DNA from 3 places in the Corynebacterium sp. L4757 genome. Region 1 is predicted to be linked to each of the others. Evidence: predicted binding sites of a transcription regulator. Region 1 holds the regulator's gene; each other region holds the start of a gene.
What was found. Region 1 encodes LexA, which represses DNA repair genes until DNA is damaged. Its sites were predicted from a motif close to CGAACANNTGTTCG; they were not measured.
Positions count from the first base shown of each region.

Region 2: the regulator LexA is predicted to act here: its motif matches at 4,713-4,726, upstream of ACG98I_RS10010 (DUF222 domain-containing protein).
Region 3: the regulator LexA is predicted to act here: its motif matches at 3,331-3,344, upstream of ACG98I_RS02275 (SAV_6107 family HEPN domain-containing protein).

Region 1 covers NZ_JBIMEN010000001.1:284,637-291,395, forward strand. The annotation lists gene hrpA (ATP-dependent RNA helicase HrpA) at 1-1,059, shown strand, start outside; gene nrdR (transcriptional regulator NrdR) at 1,075-1,530, opposite strand; gene lexA (transcriptional repressor LexA) at 2,372-3,079, shown strand; gene ACG98I_RS01300 (DeoR/GlpR family DNA-binding transcription regulator) at 3,524-4,327, shown strand; gene ptsP (phosphoenolpyruvate--protein phosphotransferase) at 4,324-6,003, opposite strand; gene ACG98I_RS01310 (1-phosphofructokinase family hexose kinase) at 6,240-6,759, shown strand, end outside.
Region 2 covers NZ_JBIMEN010000007.1:141,051-147,809, forward strand. The annotation lists gene ACG98I_RS09995 (lytic transglycosylase domain-containing protein) at 1-389, shown strand, start outside; gene eno (phosphopyruvate hydratase) at 567-1,844, shown strand; gene ACG98I_RS10005 (septum formation initiator family protein) at 2,047-2,796, shown strand; gene ACG98I_RS10010 (DUF222 domain-containing protein) at 2,926-4,626, opposite strand; gene ACG98I_RS10015 (DUF501 domain-containing protein) at 4,869-5,414, shown strand; gene ACG98I_RS10020 (exopolyphosphatase) at 5,433-6,395, shown strand; tRNA gene ACG98I_RS10025 (tRNA-Leu) at 6,479-6,551, shown strand.
Region 3 covers NZ_JBIMEN010000001.1:491,317-498,075, reverse strand. The annotation lists gene ACG98I_RS02290 (alpha-(1->6)-mannopyranosyltransferase A) at 1-1,477, opposite strand, end outside; gene ACG98I_RS02285 (polyprenyl synthetase family protein) at 1,490-2,590, opposite strand; gene ACG98I_RS02280 (GNAT family N-acetyltransferase) at 2,609-3,178, opposite strand; gene ACG98I_RS02275 (SAV_6107 family HEPN domain-containing protein) at 3,448-3,897, shown strand; gene ACG98I_RS02270 (DUF3040 domain-containing protein) at 4,170-4,574, shown strand; gene mraZ (division/cell wall cluster transcriptional repressor MraZ) at 5,090-5,524, shown strand; gene rsmH (16S rRNA (cytosine(1402)-N(4))-methyltransferase RsmH) at 5,730-6,759, shown strand, end outside.

The DNA of each region.
Region 1 (6,759 bases):
CTTTCAGATGTCCTCCGTTCACTTGGCGGATCAGGCATCTCAGCGTCCGACTTCCGCCCTGAAGCCCTGCCAGCACATTTAAAGTTCAACTTTGCTGCAGTCGATAAGAAGGGCAAAATCATTGACTCCGATCGCGATCTCGCACAGCTGGTAACACGGCAAGCTGGTTCAATTACGTCCTCGGTGTCACAATTAAGCCGTTCGCAGGAATCTGAAGCTGTCGACAAATGGACCAACGATACCCTCGGCACGATCGAGGAAGAAGTGTCGACCGTCGTTGACGGCCATGAAGTCACCGCGTACCCAGCTCTCGTGGCAACTCCTGAAGGTGTTGAGGTCAAGGTGCACGCCACCAAGGCCGCCGCTGATTCAGCGATGATCACCACGACGTTGACTCTGCTCATGCGCGATATCACCGTCAATGCCCAAAGCATGGTCAAGGGCCTACCCTTGCAGCAGCGCGTCGCAATTGATAATTACGGCAGCAAGGAATTAGTCAATGACGCGCGTGTGGCATCGATTCGAGATTTGATGATGGAAGTGGGAGGTCCAGTCCGCGACCCAGAGGCATTCCACGAATTGAAGATGAAAGTTAAACCAGAAATTCCGGGACGAGTGCGCCAATCTATTGTCGCACTGGCTCCGGCGATGGTGGAATATGCCCGGGTGAAAGACGAGCTCGACAAATGGACCGGCCCAGCAATTGATGACATGAAGAAACAGCTCGAGTTCCTGCTGCCACCGCATGCAATCACGGTTCACGGGATTGGTCACCTGCGCCATCTCCCCCGCTATCTCCAGGCAATGAATATTCGCATGGAAGAAATGGGCATCGATCCGGACAAAGACGCGGACCGACAAGCAGAGGTGGAAAATGCCCATGCCTACCTGAACAATAGACTGCGCAATCTTCCCGCAGGTCGCGCTAAGTCACGGGAAGTGAAAGACATCCGATGGATGATTGAAGAGCTGCGCGTGTCTCTTTTCGCCCAACGTCTCGGCACAGCACATGCTGTGTCACTACGCCGGATTCAAAAGGCAGTCGACAAACTGAAATAAGTGCCGACGCGAGTGCTACACGTCCCGCTCGCGCCGGCGCATGAGTCGAATTTCAGACTCGAAATCATCGGCACTATCGAAAGATTTATATACCGATGCGAAGCGCAGGTACGCTACCTCATCGAGATCGCGCAGCGGATCTAGGATTGCGAGGCCAATATCATTGGCGTTCACCTGCGAGCTGCCGTGGCTACGCACACGCTCTTCCACTTCTTGGGCAAGACGCTTTAACGCATCATCGGATACATCGCGGCCTTGGCATGCACGTCGCACACCGCGGATGAGCTTATCGCGGCTAAAAGGTTCAGCGAGGCCGTTCCGCTTAACGACTAAAAGAATGGCCTTTTCGACCGTGGTGAATCGCCCTTGACAGGACGCACACTCGCGTCGGCGCCGAATCGACGACCCCGCATCTATGACACGGGAATCGATGACTCGGGATTGTTCATGATGGCAAAAAGGGCAGTACACCAAGCGTCCTTACTCAAAAGATTCTCACGCTCTAAAAAGCGTTGTTGAAGAGATGACTTGAACTAGTGTACTGCCCTTGTTGCATTTAATTAATTGATGCAGCTTGCCCATCGTAGTGGGCAAGCTAGCCCTCACTTCACGCGGTTTGACTATCGCGCGAATACCTCAGTAGTCGCCGAGGTGCTGCTGATAGTAGTTTCCGGAGCGACTGGCTCTTCCCCAGCATTAAATCCAGTAAAAAGAATGCCGAAGAAGATCGCCATACCGAACATGCCCCCAAGCGCAAGGTTACTTCGAACACTTGCACCTGATGCCGAATCCTCGCGCGAGCAGTTTTCAGAACCTAGAGGACGGTGTTCGAAATTACTTCGCTGTACTGTTCTAGTTACATTACCCAGGGTGCGAACGTTGTTTACTCGAGGAGTCGAATTGGAAGGCTCCCAGACTGCGGCGGCTGGGACCACCCTAGAGCGACCGGTAGAGAAGGAAGAAGTGCGAGCTGAATAGATTTTTCCTCGGTCAAGTGCGATAGCCATGTTGATATCCTTTCGGTTATGCGAGTGAGTTTATCCAAATAGCCAGACACTGGATTTCGACATTCGCGCAACTGTTCGATTTATTGGGTATGTTCGATTTATAACAGGATTTCGAAAGTTTGTCCACATTTGGCGTGGAATAGTCGAACATGAGCACAAAACGTGCTACAAATGGGGTATCGCCTTAATTGGCACAATCTTTGTCCAATCCCAGCCGTCCACCCATGTGAAATCGCCGAACATGACTTCAGCACAAGCACCATCGCGAAGGCCGAATGTTTACGTAGCCCAAGGAGCTAATAGATATGGCTAAACCACGAGGAGTTACTCCCCGCCCTGACATCTCCGAGCTGTCACCACGCCAGCGCCGGATTCTTGAAGTAATTAAGGATGCGGTAGTTCTACGTGGCTATCCGCCAAGCATCCGCGAGATTGGTGATGCCGTTGGGCTGCAGTCCACCTCTTCGGTTGCGTACCAACTGAATCAACTGGAGCAGAAAGGCTTCCTGCGCCGCGATCCCAATAAGCCACGCGCGGTAGACCTTCGCCAGTTCGCGATGGATGATGAGCCTAAACCTGGCCGCAAGACTACTGCGCCCGCCCCTGTTGACGAGGGGCTCCCAGAGACCGCCGCAGGCGTTAGCTACATCCCTGTGGTTGGCCGAATTGCGGCAGGCGCCCCTATCACGGCCGAGGAGAACGTAGATTCTTACTATCCTCTACCTGATGAGATCGTGGGCAAGGGTGAGCTGTACATGCTCAAGGTTGTCGGTGACTCGATGAAGGATGCGGCAATCCTTGACGGCGATTGGGTTATCATTCGGTCTCAGCCCACAGCCGAACCAGGCGACTTCGTTGCGGCATTGCTGGACAATGAAGAAGCTACCGTGAAGGAATTCCACCAGGATTCGAGCGGTGTTTGGCTGCTTCCCCACAATGAAGCATTCGCACCAATCAACGGTGATAATGCTCAGATCATGGGCAAGGTAGTTTCGGTCATCCGTAAAATCTAGCCGGCAGCTGACCTCAAGAAGGACCGTTTCCCCGATTCATGTTGGGGAAACGGTCCTTCTTGCTGACGGGTGATGTGAGAAATGACCAGCACTCTACCCCCGAAATGGTAAACTTCGCGCCATCTTCAAACACAGATAATCCCACATTATTTCCTTCACGTTTCAACACCTTGACCGCGCAAAATACCGCGACAAGCAGTATAATTTCGACACAAGCGGCCCAGAATAGAGTAAAGAAATCTGTGTTTATTTCTGAAATCCGTGGCATTGTAGAGAGAACACAGCCAATTCTGGACACAACTCCACATCGGTCTTCCATCCGTGATGTTTCACCTCGCTGCCGATTAAGGCAATGAAGACTTTCATCTGTCGCTCGTACCCGTGAGGTACCCAGACATCACGTTAACGATCCGTCCACCATGAGCTCGCGAGAAGGGATATCACATGTACGCAGAGGAACGTCGCCGACAAATTGCTTCAATGACCGCCGTTGAAGGCCGGGTTAATGTCACTGAACTCTCCTCTCGCTTCGATGTCACCGCAGAAACAATTCGCCGAGATCTGGCTGTTTTGAATCGTGAAGGAGTTATTCATCGTGTACACGGCGGTGCTGTCGCCTCGCAGTCGTTCCAGACTTCCGAGTTAACATTAGATACTCGCTCTCGCTCAGCAACGAATGCAAAGATGGCTATTGCTCGTGCGGCAATGGACTTTTTGCCTCAAGGACATGGCAGCATCTTCTTAGACGCTGGTACCACTACTTCTGCAGTTGCTGATCTGATAGGTCAGCATCCCACTGCTCACCAATTGTCGATCGTATCTAATAGCTTGCCAATCGCACTTTCACTGGCAAATAACGGCATTCAATATGTCCAGTTGCTGGGTGGCACTGTCCGAGCAATCACCCAAGCTGTCGTCGGTGATACCGCGCTGCGCACCATGGCTCTGTTGCGCGCGGATGTCGCTTTCATCGGCACCAATGCATTGACGCTCGACCATGGATTATCCACCGCGGATGCCCAGGAAGCGGCAATTAAGTCCGCTTTTGTCACTAATGCCCACAAGGTCGTCGTCTTGTGCGATTCATCGAAATTGGGCACTGACTACCTCGTCAGCTTTGCACCTATTTCCGATATTGACGTAGTGATCACTGACTCGGGAGCATCAGAAGTCTTCCTTGACTCCCTGCGCGATCGGGAAATTGAGGTTGTTATCGCAGGGGATCGCGATAACAACTCTGATGATTAGTCCGTGAAGCTCTCCAGGACGCCACGGACGGCTTCACGTGCCTCAGATGCACCGATGGAGTTAATAGCTGCCGCTGCCATCTCTTGGCACTGCTCTAAAGTAACTTCGGCAAGCTGCGCGCCTACTCCAGCAATTGCGGTGGACGCTGCAGACAAGGAATTGACGCCAAGGCCGACCAGTACACATGCCAGGAGTGGATCGGCGGCCGCCTCTCCGCAGACACCCACTGGTACGTTATTGTCAGCACCGCCGATACAGGTGTGCTGAATCAGGCGCAGAACCGCTGGCTGCCAAGGGTCGGTCAAATAGGCCAACTGTGGTGACAAGCGGTCCGCTGCCATTGTGTACTGGGTTAGGTCATTAGTACCGATGGAGACAAAGTCCAAGTGTGGCATGATGGTATCTGCCATCAACGCAGCGGCAGGAACCTCAACCATCGCTCCGGGGACGAGCCCACGTTCACGGCACAAATCTGCAAACCACTTTGCCTCGGTCGAGGTAGCAACCATGGGCGCCATTACCCAAGTCTGTGCGTTATCACTTCGCTCTGCAGCTGCTTGTGCAATCGCATCGAGCTGACGAGTAAGCAGCGATTCATTATCGCGTGCGATACGCAGGCCGCGAACACCTAGCGCTGGGTTTTCTTCATCATCCAACGTCGCGTAAGAAATTGGCTTATCAGAACCAGCATCGAGGGTGCGGACAACAACCTTCGAATCAGGAAATGCCTGGAAAACCTTGCCATAAATCTTTGCTTGCTCGTCGACTGAAGGCTCCGAAGACGCAGAGAGGAATGACAGCTCAGTACGGTACAAACCAATTCCTTCGGCTTGTGACTGTGCTGCGAGGCGGGCCGCGTTGCCGTCTGCAACATTCGCTAGGACCTGGATAGCATGGCCATCCTTCGTCTGTGCCGGGCCGGTCCACTGTGCGATCTTTTCCGCACGCTCTTTGTATTCTTCGACCGCTTGAGCAGCTTCTTCTTCATTGGCATCAGTGCTAATGGTGCCCAGTGCACCATCGATGAAGAGCACGGTAGAAGATTCAATATCGCGCAAGGACTTCCCCACTGCAACAATGCATGGGATATCAAGCTGGCGAGCGATAATTGCAGTGTGGCTGGTCGGCCCACCGAGCTCAGTAACCAGGGCTTTGACATGTGCGGTATCCAGCGTTGCCGTATCTGCTGGCGCGAGATCGTCAGCCAACAAAATTGCTTCGCCCTCGATATGCGGAAGGCCTGGCTCTTCTTCACCGCGCAGTTCAGCAATGACGCGATCGCGCACATCGCGAAGGTCTGTGGTTCGTTCAGCCATGACACCGCCGGCAGCTTCAAACATTGCAACGAACTTATCGGTAGCGCCAACAACGGAGTATTCGGCATTGTGGCCAGAGAAGATGTTCTTCTTCACGGCCTTATGCCACCCACGATCTTTCACCATGCCTGCTGTTGCAGTAAGTACTTCCTGTGCATGGCCCTCTGCGGCTTCGGATCGTTCAGTAAGGCGCTGCGCTACTACGTCTGCCGCGGCTGTGAAACGTTCAAACTCAGATTCGCGCACCTCTTCAGAAATTGCTTCGCCTGGCTGCGGTAGTTCGGGTCGCGGACGGACCCAAACAGCTGGGGCGAAAGCGACGCCTGCGACAACGCCAGTACCATTAATGGACTTTGACATGGTTATGTTCTTCTCCCTGGTCTTTCTTGCGTATGAAAATGCGCATTAAAGGTGTGAAGTGAATTATTGCAAAATCTCCATGATTCCACAGATATACCACAGAATATCATTGACAATCGGACATATTCGGGCAACAATCAACATTGACGAGTATTTGCCCAAGCATAACCTCAAGCTTCCGATTTTTGCTTGAGTTTTGCCCCAATATAGCTAATTTTTGGAGATTCCCGCACCTCATGATTGTGACTCTTACTCCAAATCCAAGCATCGATGCCACCATCGCCTTGGATTCTCCGCTTAATCCGGGCACGGTTCACCGTGCCCAAAGCATTACACAAGTTGCCGGTGGCAAAGGGATCAATGTGGCGAATGCCATCACCCTTGCTGGCCAGCAGACTACCGCGGTATTTCCTTCTGCAGATGGCGATCCCTTCGTGGCATTAGTCAATGACTTGAACGTGAATTTTACTTCCGTCGCCATTAAAGGAGCCATCAGAACGAATACTACGGTGACCGAAGATTCAGGTCGGACCACCAAGCTCAATGGCAAAGGTCCCCTGGTAGACAAAGAAACCCAGCAAGCACTCATTGACAGCACCATCGAAGCAGCACAGGATGCTTCCTGGGTGGTCATGGCTGGGTCGTTGCCGCATGGCGTTGAGAATGACTTCTACGTCACTGCTATTAAGGCGTTGCGTGAGGCAACCCCACATGTGCGTATTGCCGTAGATACCTCTGATGCACCGATGGTTGCCA
Region 2 (6,759 bases), on a different contig from region 1:
CCCACCTGGATGAAAATGGCTACGCCACCCCAGCGATCATCGGCATTCCGCTCAACGGCTCTAACAACACCGCCGAAATCCGCGATACCGACGACGGCGAATTCGACAATGACACCGAGTTCGACCGCGCAGTTGGACCCATGCAATTCATTCCTGAGTCCTGGCAGCGCTATGGCCTTGATGCCAACGGTGACGACTACGCCGACCCGCAACAAATCGACGATGCCGCCCTCGGCGCCGCCAAGCTGCTCTGCTCGAGCGACCGCGACCTAAACACCGAGCAAGGCTGGCTCGATGCCATCTATTCCTATAATTATTCGCAGGACTATGTCTCCCGCGTTGCTAATGCCGCGAACTCCTATGCGATCGGCCAACCCGCAACCTCATAAGTGATTTTTGCGTGTGAAATAAACCTCAACTTCTCCCTTCGGCGCACGCCTTGGCAGGGGTCTGGAAGAATGGCGCTGAGGTCTGCACGACAAACGCGGTAGGCTATAGCCTGCGTGACGTTGAGCATGATCAGCGCAGCATATTAAAAGCTAGTGAAACTAGGAGTGAAATCGGATATGGCCGACATTTTGCACGTATTTGCCCGTGAGATCATGGACTCTCGTGGCAACCCAACTGTCGAAGCAGAAGTATTCTTGGATGACGGCGCCAACGGCACCGCAGGCGTTCCTTCCGGTGCATCCACCGGTGTGCACGAGGCCCACGAGCTGCGCGACGGCGGCGACCGCTACAAGGGCAAGGGCGTGCGCAAGGCAGTAGAGAATGTCAACGAGGAAATCGCTGATGAACTCGTCGGCTTCGAGGCTGATGACCAGCGCCTCATCGACCAGGCCATGATCGCTCTGGACGGAACCGAAAACAAGTCCCGCTTGGGTGCAAACGCCATTCTGGGCGTATCCATCGCAGTAGCTAAGGCAGCCGCGCAGTCCGCTGGCCTGCCTTTGTACCGCTACATCGGCGGCCCAAACGCTCACGTCCTGCCAGTGCCAATGATGAACATCCTCAACGGTGGCGCACACGCGGACTCCGGCGTTGACGTGCAGGAATTCATGATCGCCCCAATCGGCGCAGAGACCTTCTCCGAGGCCCTGCAGATGGGCGCTGAGGTCTACCACACCCTCAAGTCCGTCATCAAGGAAAAGGGCCTGTCCACCGGCCTGGGCGATGAGGGCGGCTTCGCTCCATCCGTCGACTCCACCAAGGCAGCGCTCGATCTGATCGTTGAAGCGGTTGAGAAGTCCGGCTACAAGCTCGGCGACGACGTCGCTTTGGCCCTCGACGTTGCTTCCTCCGAGTTCTACAAGGACGGCAAGTACCACTTCGAAGGCGGCGAGCACACCGCGGAAGAGATGTCCAAGGTCTACTCCGAGCTAATCAACCAGTACCCAATCGTCTCCATCGAGGATCCACTGGATGAGGATGACTGGGAAGGCTACACCGCACTGATGGCCGAGGTCGGTGACAAGGTTCAGATCGTCGGCGATGACCTCTTTGCTACCAACCCAGCGCGCCTGCAGCAGGGTATTGATGCGAAGGCAGCTAACGCGCTGCTGGTCAAGGTCAATCAGATCGGCACCCTGTCCGAAACCTTCGACGCTGTTGACCTTGCTCACCGCAATGGTTTCCGCACCATGATGTCCCACCGCTCCGGCGAGACCGAGGACACCACCATCGCGGACCTGGCAGTAGCCCTGGGCTGTGGTCAGATCAAGACTGGTGCACCAGCTCGCTCCGAGCGCGTTGCAAAGTACAACCAGCTCATCCGCATTGAGCAAGAGCTTGACGATGCCGCCGTTTACGCCGGCCGCGCAGCGTTCCCACGCTTCAAGAAGTAATACTTTGGCCCATGGCGGCAATAGCCTAAAGGTTGTCGCCGCAATGGGTTGTAGTATCCGGCTCCGCAGCTTCAAGTCAGCCCGACTTGGGGTAGCGGGGCCGGCGTCGTTTTCCTCAGCACCTGGCAATTTAATGAGGATTTCCCTTATGTCACGCGTGCCACACGAGTTCGCCCGCGTACCGCGCTAGGATGAGAAACCTATGGCTAGCAAGAAACAGCAAAATCCTAAGAAGTCCCGGACCACCGTTCCAGTGGCTTCTCGTGCTGCCGACCGCAAAGCCGCAACCACACCGAAGCCCGCTCTAGCTGGTAGCGGAGCCGGCCGCGACCGACTCGATATGGTCGGCTTCGGCGTGCTCGTCCTTGTCTCTCTGCTGATTCTTGCCGTTATTGCCGTCCCGCTGCGAAACTATTACCAAGGCCGCACCGAGATAGCGCGCCTCAATGAATCCATCATCGCCAAGCAGGATGAAAAAGAATATCTCCTCTCTGAAATCGAAAAGTACGAGAGCGATGCCTACATCGAGCAAGAAGCCCGCCGCCGTCTTGGCGTTATTGATGAGGGAGAGGTTGCCTTCCGCATCCTCGATCCGGACATCACTTCCGGCGACACCATGACCACCGATGAGCAAGAAATTGAAGAAAGCCGCGATTGGTATCAGGTCCTCTGGGATTCGGTGGCTGAAGAACCAGATGCTGATGATTCACTCCTCGGCGAAGACCCCGCCGGAGACCCAGCCGCTGAAGATGGCTCAGCTGATGGTGCAGGCGAAGGCTCAGGTGACGCCCCTGCAGTAGAAGCCCCCGAGGGCCAGCAGCCTGCTGATGGCACCGGTGAAGGCGAGAACCCAGAAGATCCCGATGCTCCAGTTGGCAATGTGGTGGAAGAAGACCAAGACGCCGAGTCCCCAATGGGTGAAATGCCTCCGGGCGAAGTCCCATCCGGCTAGTAGCAGCTGATCTGTGAACCACGGGCCATGTGTCCAAGCGCAGTGCCGTTGCCGCTATTGGCCCGCAAAACCTAGGAAACACCCGTAGGCAGGCGAAACAACGCCTGCCTCGAGGTACTGGTTTGTAGGTTAGGAAGCCTTGCGGCTATCTCTCATTTCGGCACCGATATCGAATAGTGCCCCTGAATCGTGGACATTGTCAGGCGGCCCCGCCATGTTTCTGGGCGGCGGACCTGCATCATCATCGGGCCCTCGAGCAGATTTCTCCTGCGCCCGTCTCCTATAGTGGGCTGCCGCGGATTCTTCAGCCGTCGTGGATTCATTGAAAATTAGTCCGTCTTCACCGGGCATGCGTTTACCGACTCTGCCAGACTCTGGGTCTCGCTCAGAGTGCCCCATTCCATTGTGGAAGTCATGGTTGTCGTTGTTATCCATGTGGTGTCTTCTACACAGTAGGGTGAGATTCGCGATATCGGTCGCACCACCATGTTGCCAGGCCACTAGATGGTGAACATCTGTTTCTGACATCGGGGTGTTGCATCCCGGTCCCGTGCAGCAGAGTTCTGCGGCAAAGAGTGCCAGCTTTTGTGCGAAAGACGCTGTTCTCTTTGATCTTCCCAGCGCTAGTGGTTGGAAACTCTCGGGGTCGAGGATTGCCAGATAGTCGCTGGCTCCTTCTCCCAGCCTCACTAGGTCCATCAAGTTGAGAGTGTGCCCGGTATCGGTCTTGAACTCAGCGTCGGGGGTGAGGTTCTCGAGCTCATCCAGCGCTGCTGAGAGCACGATGGAGCCAAGTCCTGACTTGGGGTCCTTGCCTTCAATGTACTGCGAGCACACTTCCATCAGCTGGTCGTGGCGACGCTGCGGGAATGAGCGGTTATCTTCCTCTGGTGGCAAGTTAGGGCCACCAGGGCGCTGCGCGGGTGCCAATACCTTGGACAGTAGAGCTGCGCCCACTGCGTCGGTGCTCATCTTGATGTGCACGGTGCCGTCAGCATCAGGCTCGCTCATCCAGAAGTAGCGCTTGCGGGTTGCTGCGAAGGGGTCCTTGCTGCCATTAGGCATAGTTCCCTTAATGTTGGCGTTCTTGACTTGCTTTCGCAGCCACTTGCGCAAGTCCTCAGGGGAGCGGTTCTTGGATTCCGCCATCGCCATGGTGCGAAGCTCCTGCGGGCCAGGCTGCGCATACTTGTTGAGGTTTCGAAGTTCCTGTTCAATAATCTTGGCAATCTCAGCGGACGCTGCTTCCTCAGCCATCTGACGTCGGCGTTCTTCTTGCGCCTTGCGCTCGCGCTCGGCTCGTCGTTCAGCTTCTTCCTGCGCTGCTTGCTGCTTGCGGCGCGCCTCGGCTTCTGCCTCTTCTTTCTTTCGACGTGCTTCTTCTTCAGCCTCGCGGCGTTGACGCTCCTGCTCTTCCTCGCTCAAAGTTGGGTCGGGTTCGGGGATGTCTTCGGGCTCGATTGGCTCGGTGGGTTCGTCCTGGGGCTGTGGCTCAGCATTGAGTTGCTCGTACAAGCTTTGGCCGATTGCCAAGCGCTGAGCAGCCTCCGCCCGAGTTAACCCGAGGGTCTTCGTCAGATAATCGCTAGAACGGGCAGAACCCACGAGCCGTCCGGCGTGGTCTCGTTCTGCGATGAACGCAAATGCGGCATCGATGAGCGTCTTGCGCTTCAGTATTTCTTCCAGCTTTTCGAAGTGCGTGTGAACTTGGTGAAAATCAAGCTGCTCGACGTCAATGACTTCGGCGCAGATGCTTTCGAAAGAGAAGATAAGCGAGTCAATTGCTTCTTTGATGATGTCTATTTTCGAACAATTGCTGCTGACGCTCATGGTCTACCCTCCCTCCGATTTCCTAGTGTTCTAACTTCACTGCCCTCAACTATAGCCCAGAAACCCGCCCCCGCGAGGCTCGTTATCGAACTGTTATTCGAGTCTTAAAAGGTCTAAACCACAGGCAGAACCCTTTTTCTATGTAGATAAATGTTCGAATATTTTACTCAAGGGCTAGAACTTTCCCATCCCATGCGAGTGCATAGTTAGTCCGACTTCCTGCCTCATGGAATAATGGCGGCATGACCGTATCTGACGCAGATCTCGCAATTGTTTCCGAGCAGCTTGGCCGCACCCCGCGCGGGGTTGTCGCTATCGCATACCGCACCCCAGATGAGCAGCCGGCCGTTATTAAGACTGCTCCTAAGCTGCCGGACGGCACTCCATTTCCAACGTTGTACTACCTCACGGACCCTCGGCTGACCGCTGAGGCATCCCGCCTCGAGGTAGCGCACGTCATGAAATGGATGGAATCTCGTCTGGCTGAAAGTGAAGAGTTGCAGGCGGATTACCAGAAGGCTCATGAGCACTTCCTGAAGGAACGTAATGCCATGGAAGATCTGGGTACAGAGTTTTCCGGTGGCGGCATGCCGGACCGTGTGAAGTGCCTGCATGTGCTCATTGCGTACGCGCTGGCAGAAGGCCCAGACCACTTCCGTTTCGGTACTGAAGCCGTCGCTTTGGCTGCGGACCATGGTAAGCTGCGCGGGTCAGCCCTCCCGCAGGATTGGCCAACGATCGAAGAGCTAGGAATTAGCCTGGACCAGTTTGATTTTTCTAATGCCTAAAGTGGGGGAGTATTAAGCATGACCCGTGTAGCAGCCGTGGATTGCGGCACCAACTCTATTCGGCTTCTCATCTCTGATGTTCGCCCAGGCGGCGAGGTGCGCGACGTGCACCGCTCAATGGAGATTGTGCGCCTTGGCCAAGGCGTTGATGCGCATGGTGAGTTTCACCCAGATGCCATCGAGCGCACCCGCGTTGCGCTAACCAAGTACGTCCAGCAGATGAAGTTTGAAGGCGTCACGCGCGTGCGCATGGTCGCGACATCCGCAACTCGCGATGTGAGCAATGCCGATGACTTCTTCGAAATGACTGCCGAGCTGCTGGGCGAGATTCAGCAGGGTGCTCGCGCAGAAGTTATTTCTGGGGAAGAGGAAGCACTGCTGTCCTTCCAAGGTGCCGTGGGTGATCTCTCCAAAGACCGCAGTCCATACTGCGTCATTGACTTGGGTGGCGGCTCCACTGAGTTCATTGTCGGAGACTCCGAAGGTGAGATTCGGGGCGCGCATTCAGCGCGTATGGGGTGTGTGCGTCTTACTGAACGCATGATGCCTTCCGATCCACCAAGTGAAACTGAGATTGAAATCGCACAGGATTACGTCTCGGAGCGTATGGAAGAAGTAGAGAAGATCGTTCCGATCGGTGACGTAAAGACGTTCGTCGGCTGCGCTGGCACTTTCACTACTTTGTCTGCGTTGGCCCAGGGTCTGGAGCGCTATGACGCCGAGTTGATTCACGGCTCTGTCCTGCGCTTTGATGCCCTGCGCGTGCTCACTAAACAGCTGATCGCAGAGTCCGCCGAGGCACGTGCCTTAAACCCGGTCATTCATCCAGGCCGCGCCGATGTCATCGGTGGCGGGAGCGTCGCCGTAGAAGGCATCATGAAAATGATCGAGCGCAACAATGACGCGAATTCTTTCTACATCAGCGAGAAAGACATCCTGGACGGTATTATCGCTGGCATCGTCGCAGACATGTACGCCTAAACCACCCCAATTACCGCTTTCGCTTTATCGTTTTATAAACTGTGTCAGTGCTTCAAGGTAACTTTTAGCACTGTGCACCGCTCGCCCCCATAGCCCAATGGCAGAGGCAGTTGACTTAAAATCAATTCAGTGTCGGTTCGAGTCCGACTGGGGGCACAAAAGGCCAGGTCAGGAATTCTCTGACCTGGTCAATTTGCTTGAAGCCAGGTTGCGGTAAAGCGCATTGAGCATTGCTTGCCGATGCCCTACCTGCCCCTCACAGCATTCATTCAGAATTTCCTTGCTCTAGTTCAATGATTTTTCCGGTGAACTACTGGAATTCTCGGGGCGGCTTTAAAGAAATTTCTGAGTATCTATCGGGGTA
Region 3 (6,759 bases), 210 kb from region 1:
ACAGCGCGCCGAGTACCCACCACCAGGTATAGAGCTGGTGGTTGCCATCGCCGGAAAAAGCTAATGCCACAAATACGGAAGCACCAGAAGAAATCTGGATGAGCCACATCGGGGGACGCGCTACACCAAGCAAGGTGATAACTGATGCGAAGTACCACGGCAACGTCACTGAGTTGAACATGAAGGCGACTTGATAGGCCGCTGGGATACCGAGCATTGCCGCCCGGCGGTTGGCTCTAAAGAGCCACCACATGGCAACCAATCCCAACAGCATGAGAACACTGGCAAGCATTCGCATGGTGTCCAGAATCTGGTTATAGGTGATGTCCTCATTCAGTGTGGTTATTAATGGCGCAATGGTATCGGTGGCCACGGTCGGACCCGCCAGAGGATTGACCACCTTGGAGTTACCGGTAATCTCTGACAACCAGCCAGATGAGGTTCCAGAAAGCCATGTCACCAAGACAACGATGATGACGGTTTCTACCACCGCGACAAGTCCGGATACAACGAAAGCAACAAATTTATTAATGCGCTGGCCATAGTGGTGCATCATCAACCACACCACGAAAGGAACTGCGATGAAAGCGGTGGCCTTCAATGCAACGGCCAGCGCAATCAACGCCAGACCAATGAGGTAGCGGTGACCAAGACACGCCAGGAGGCCTACGGATACGAGTGCCACCATGGTGGACTCATTATGCATGCCACCAATCATGTGTAGGAGCATCACGGGGTTGGCAACGCCGAGCCACAATGCCAACGTTGGGTCGCCACCGAGCTTGCGGGCAATGAGCGGGATAGACCAGGCAATGACAGCAAAACTTGCTACCGACAGTAGCTTGTAGAGCAAGACACCCAGGGTGACGTTATCGCCTACGATGCGAGTAATTCCGTCACCAATCCATAAGTGCAAGGGCCCATAGGGCGTCGTAGTATTGCGCCAGTCCTGGGAGACCTCAAGCAGCATCGGCCCAGGATTGACCGCGGGGCCTTCGGTATAGGGGTCAAAGCCGTCACGCACCATTGCGCCCTGCATGAGGTAGGAATACACATCGCGCGAAGCCAGGGGAGCGGCAAGCACCAGTGGTGCGATCCACGCCCACATGGTTTTACGCATGTACGCAAATGCTGACTCATCTACTTCCGCAGCAGGAACCTCACGCGTTGCCAAAGCAAAGCGTGGATGCGTTGGGCCAGAGACCTTTGGGTTGCGGTTTCGGCGCACACTATCGGCGACGATGAATTTACCAGCGAGGATCCAGGCGGCGATGAGTAAGAACATGCCAACCCAGAACAAGGTCATTCCAATATTGCGCCCGTGTCCCGCAGAGAACACTCCCAGATTGAGTGCTTCTAGAACGCCACCACGGTTACGAGTAGCACCACCCAAAAAGGACGCGATAGTGAGGACGATGGAGCCTATTACGCCCACGGTAAGTGCTGTGGGCAGCGTGATCTTCAATGCTTGCTTCACGGTGTGAAGTTCCTATTTTGCGCGGGCAGTAGAACGCAGCGCCAGCGAACGCAGAAGCTCGTGGACATCAGCATTGACGTTGGCCTTAGCGAGGTGCGCCAGACCAGACTGGGTGAGTGCATCAATGCGTTCCTCAATCTCAGCAGGAGCGCCCGAGTCTTCGATGATCTGGGACATCTTAGAAATCACGTCGGCGTCATCGGTCGTACCAAGGTGTGTGCGGAGGTACTCGGCGGATGCGGGATCTTTTTGATCCGCGTTTTGTAGTGCAAGCGCCAGCAATACGGTGCGCTTGCCTTCACGCAGGTCATCACCGGCAGGCTTGCCAGTTACCTGTGGGTCGCCGAAGACACCAAGCTGGTCATCGCGCAATTGATATGCGATGCCAATGTCATGGCCATAGCCGCGGAAAGCGGTGATGAGCTCAGGTGAGGCGCCAGCTATTGCGGCACCCAGGTGAAGCGGGCGTTCAATAGTATAAGCGGCAGTCTTGAAGCGATTGACGGAATCAGAAAGCTCTACCGATTCGATAGCGGCTGCCTCCAGCGAGACATCTAGCAATTGACCACCAATAACTTCGGTGCGCATGGCACGCCATGGCTCACGGGCACGCTTGAGTGCTTCCTGGGATAGTCCAGAATCGAGGTACATGTCCTCTGCCCACACCAGTGACATATCGCCCACCAAGATGGCAACGGAACGGCCGAAAGCTTCCGGATCACCAGTCCAATTATTCTTTTGATGCTTGGCCTCAACTGCGCGATGCACGGTCGGATTGCCACGGCGTGTATCGGAGGCATCCACGATGTCATCATGAATCAAGGCACAGGACTGGATGAACTCTAAGGATGAAGCGGCGCAGAGCACTGCTTGGGGATCTTCATCGCCCAAGAGTCCATCGGCTGCGACGAAACCAGCCCAAGCATAAAGCGGGCGTATACGCTTTCCCCCATCCAGGACGAAATTTTCTAAGTGGGCGATAGCTTCGGTGACTGGCTTACCGATGCTTGCGATCTGAGATTCGCGTTCTTTCAAGAAATTGGCGAGTTCCACGCGCACTTGCGCTGGAACGTCATTGAGAGAAAGTGGGGATGAAGTCTCAGAATTAGTCATGGTCTAAGACTACCTTTCCTATTCTGATTCACTCGACAGCGGTAGGGAGGTCTGCAGGATTGCGAAAGGACGGTCATCGCCCGGGTATTGGTGATGACGAATGAGATCAGTAAACCCCATGGAACGATAAAGACTAAAGGCCCTATTAGATTCCCCGGGTACCTCCGGTGTGGAAAGCAGTGCCCACTTGCCGGGGGCATTCCATAAAAGCTGTGTCAAAAGCTCCCTGCCCAGTCCCAGCCCTTGCATGCGTGGTAAGACATGGATTTCGGCGACCTCGAAGTAGTTACGCAGAATCGTCATCTCTTCATCGCTCGGGCCGCCGCGCCGCCGCAGCGCCATGCGCAATTGCCTATCCCACCAGGAATCTGGGGTGCCGATGAAGCCATAAGCAACGCCAACGACCCCAGTGGCATCTTCTGCAATTAAAGATGTAAACCCTGGGCGTGAGATCTCCCGTTGCCATGAGTAAATCCGTCCATCACGAATCGCAGGGTCATAGCCCATGGCTGCAATGTAGATATCCACCAATGCGCCCGCGCTGAGCGCGAACTCCTGGGGTTTTAAGCGACGGATTGTTAAAGACACAGTATCTATCTAACAAAACTTTCACGCTGCGTGGGGGAGAACGCCCGAAGCGAGCTCGAATTGACTCTTTGGGTATTGCATTTCAAATGCAAGCTTTATGGTTCGTGTTCGAATAATGGAAAACCTATGCGCTGCAAAAACATGGACTTTATCGAACATGTGGTCTAGAATGGGGCTTAGATGTACGAACGGAAAATTAGAGTAGCAGTCACAAGATAAAACACATCAACATCTCGTTTCCACGAGGAGAGCAAGAAGGAGGCAAGGCAATGGGACAAGTAATTTCCGCAACAGCACGACGTGCTCAGCGTGCAGGGGGCTCTCGTGCAAAGCGTCAGCGTTTCTTGACCCAAGCTGCGCTTCTTCTGGCTGATGCTCGCGCTCAGGCATCCGCGGGGCGCATGGATGATGCAATGGAAAAGGCGTACCAGGCGGGCCTGCGTGCGGCTGGTGCGTGCGTGGCGGCTTCGAGCGTAGCTAAGCGCCGTCGTCTTCCCACCTCGGCATGGGATCAGCTTGCGTTGGTCGGTGAGGGAGAAAAGGAGTGGGCTGAAAAATTCCGCGCCTATTCCCGCACTCGTTCCCGTTTGATGACGGGTCTGGATCGCAGCGTCAAGGACTCGGTGGTCTTTGACTTGATGGAATTGGTGGCACGTTTCCTTGAATCACTGGAAATTGGAACCTATGACTTCGATGGCGCAGGCGACCAGGCGGCTTAAGTGGTTACCGTCAAGTGGCACCCTCGCCCGAAATGTTCTGACGTGAGGGCACCCGTTGGGGAAGGTGAGGCAGGAAACAGTTAAGTCGGGAACTATCTGATGTGCATGCGCGTTGTACATAGTAGATAAAGGAATGACGTCGCCGGTGTTTTATTGTCCTTAAACCTTAATTGTGTCCCGGTAGGGCTCAGTTATACTTGAGTGAATCGCTCGGTGACCGATTTTTGGCCCTAATAAACTGCTATTTTTAGTCCGGACTTTTTGGAGGAACAGTGTCTCTTTCAGAGCAAGAGCAGCGCGCGCTTCGCGAAATTGAGCAGTCCCTGCTTGCTGAGGACCCTAAATTCGGTGCCTCCGTGTCCAGCGATGCTTCATTTGTTGGCTCGGGTGGCGCACTAACCCTGCGCGGTATCGCGCTCGTCGTGGTTGGCCTCGTGATGATGGTCGGCGGCGTCGCTCTTGCCCAAAGCAGCCTATGGTTTGTCCTTTTGTCCATTGCTGGCTTCCTCGTGATGTTCGGTGCGGGCGTGTGGATGCTGCGCGGTGATGGCTCCGGTTCTCTTGGTTCATCCAAAGGGAAGAAGAAGCCTAAGTCGGGTCGTTCCGGTGCAGATAACTCCAATGGAAAGACCAGCAAGCTGGAAGAAAACTTCCGCCGTCGCTTCGAGGAGCGCTAGACGCATTTAGCTTTTAGCCCTTCTGTCCTCCTGGTGCACATATTGATGTGCGGCAGGAGGATTTTTTATGCCCATTTCCACGCCTCGTCCTTGGGTCACCCACTTCCACCCACCGCGAGCTCCCACTTTCACCCACCCTTCGCCAAAGCTTGGCGAGGGTGGGGTGGGATTTAGTTTTGCTCGACAAAATGCCTGTTCGTGTGAGAGGTGGGAGATGAAAAAGTCCTTAAGAAAGTATTTTTGTTATTGATGTAGCTGTGCCTACTGGGGTTTGTGTGGCGCAAGTGATCTAGTCTTGGGGGAGTTTGGGGAAATCTCCCCACTCAATTTTTATGCCTTGACCTGGTTAATTGTTCTTCTTTAGTGTGTGACACGCGCGTAAAACTGTTGCTGGTGGGTGAAAGTGGGGTAGAGTGGGGCGCAGCGGGTGAGAAGTGGTGAGATTCTAAGGATTGCACCGCTTCACATTTGCGAAGAGGAAACCGGTGTTATCAAACAAGGAAGGTGGAACCGGGATGTTTCTCGGAACCTACACTCCGAAGCTTGATGACAAAGGGCGACTAACTCTTCCAGCTAAATTCCGTGATGAATTGGCTGGAGGGCTGATGGTGACAAAGGGGCAGGACCACTCTTTGGCTGTGTACCCCCGTGAAGAATTCGCGGAACGTGCACGCAAAGCGGCGGCAGTGTCCCGGACGAATCCGGAAGCGCGTGCGTTTATTCGTAACCTGGCTGCCAGTGCGGATGAGCAAAGGCCTGATGGAAGCGGCCGAATCACACTGTCAGCAGCGCACCGGGAGTACGCAAACCTTTCAAAGGAATGCGTGGTCATCGGTTCAGTTGATTTCCTTGAGATTTGGGACGCGGCCGCTTGGGCTGAATACCAATCACAAACTGAAGATGCCTACTCGGCAGCTGACGCGGATGATGTCCTCGGAGGCTTGCTCTAAGGCAACCTGAGAACTTCACAGAGTGCGTGTAAGGACTCTGTCCGAGGTTGATAGTTCTGGTGTACTTCCCCGATATCAGAGCATCCCTCGGACAGGGCCCTATACGCACTCGAGTCGTCTTAGGGCAAAAGTAAGAACACTTTATCGAAAAGTGTGGCCGGACTTTATCCCACGTTAGAAATGCAGGAAGGGGGGAGGCACGCCCATGAATGGTGCAGATGATGCACAAGGTGCAGAAGTGAACTTTGATATCACCGAAAACCATGGACATGTCCCCGTGATGCGTGCCCGCATGGCGGAGCTCATCGCCCCTGCAGTTGAAGCCGCGGGAGAAAGTGCAGTCATTATTGACGGCACTTTAGGTGCCGGCGGACATACTGAATACTTTCTTCAGACCTTCCCGCAGGCCCGCGTCATCGGCGTCGATCGTGACCAGGCTTCGCTGGCCGCTGCAACGGAGCGTCTAGCACCTTTCGCAGACCGTTTCATCGGCGTCAATGAGCGCTTCGATGAGGTTGGTTCCGCGATTGCGCACGGGGAGGGCGAGATTTTCGCGCTAGCGCGTGAAAACGGTATTGCCGGTGCACTTTTTGATTTGGGTGTTTCCTCGATGCAACTAGACCAGGCAGACCGCGGGTTTGCCTATAAAGTTGATGCACCACTAGATATGCGCATGGATCCTTCCGCCGGTATTACTGCCGCGGATGTCCTCAATACCTATTCCCATGGTGAACTTGCACATATCTTAAAGTTTTACGGCGATGAGCGTTTCGCCGGAAAGATTGCTTCCGCGATTTTGAAAGAACGCGAAAGCAAACCATTTGATACTTCCGCACGGTTAGTTGAGCTGCTCTATGCCACCATTCCGGCAGCAACCCGCCGCACTGGCGGGCATCCAGCTAAGCGCACCTTCCAAGCACTACGCATTGAAGTCAACCGCGAGCTGGAAGCAATTGAGCAGGTCATCCCTGTTATTACTCAAGCACTGACCGTTGGTGGGCGAGTGGTCTTTATGAGCTACCAGTCTTTGGAAGACAAGCTGGTCAAATCCAGCTTCAAGGCTCTGACCACTTCATCCACGCCGGCTGGCCTGCCCCTGGACCTGCCTGGCACCGCCGCAGAATTCAAAGCCATTACTCGTGGCTCTGAAAAAGCTACCGAAGCAGAAATCGCTGAGAATTCACGTGCGACCTCCGTGCGTGTACGAGCCTTCGAGCGCCTCGAAGGTGACCACG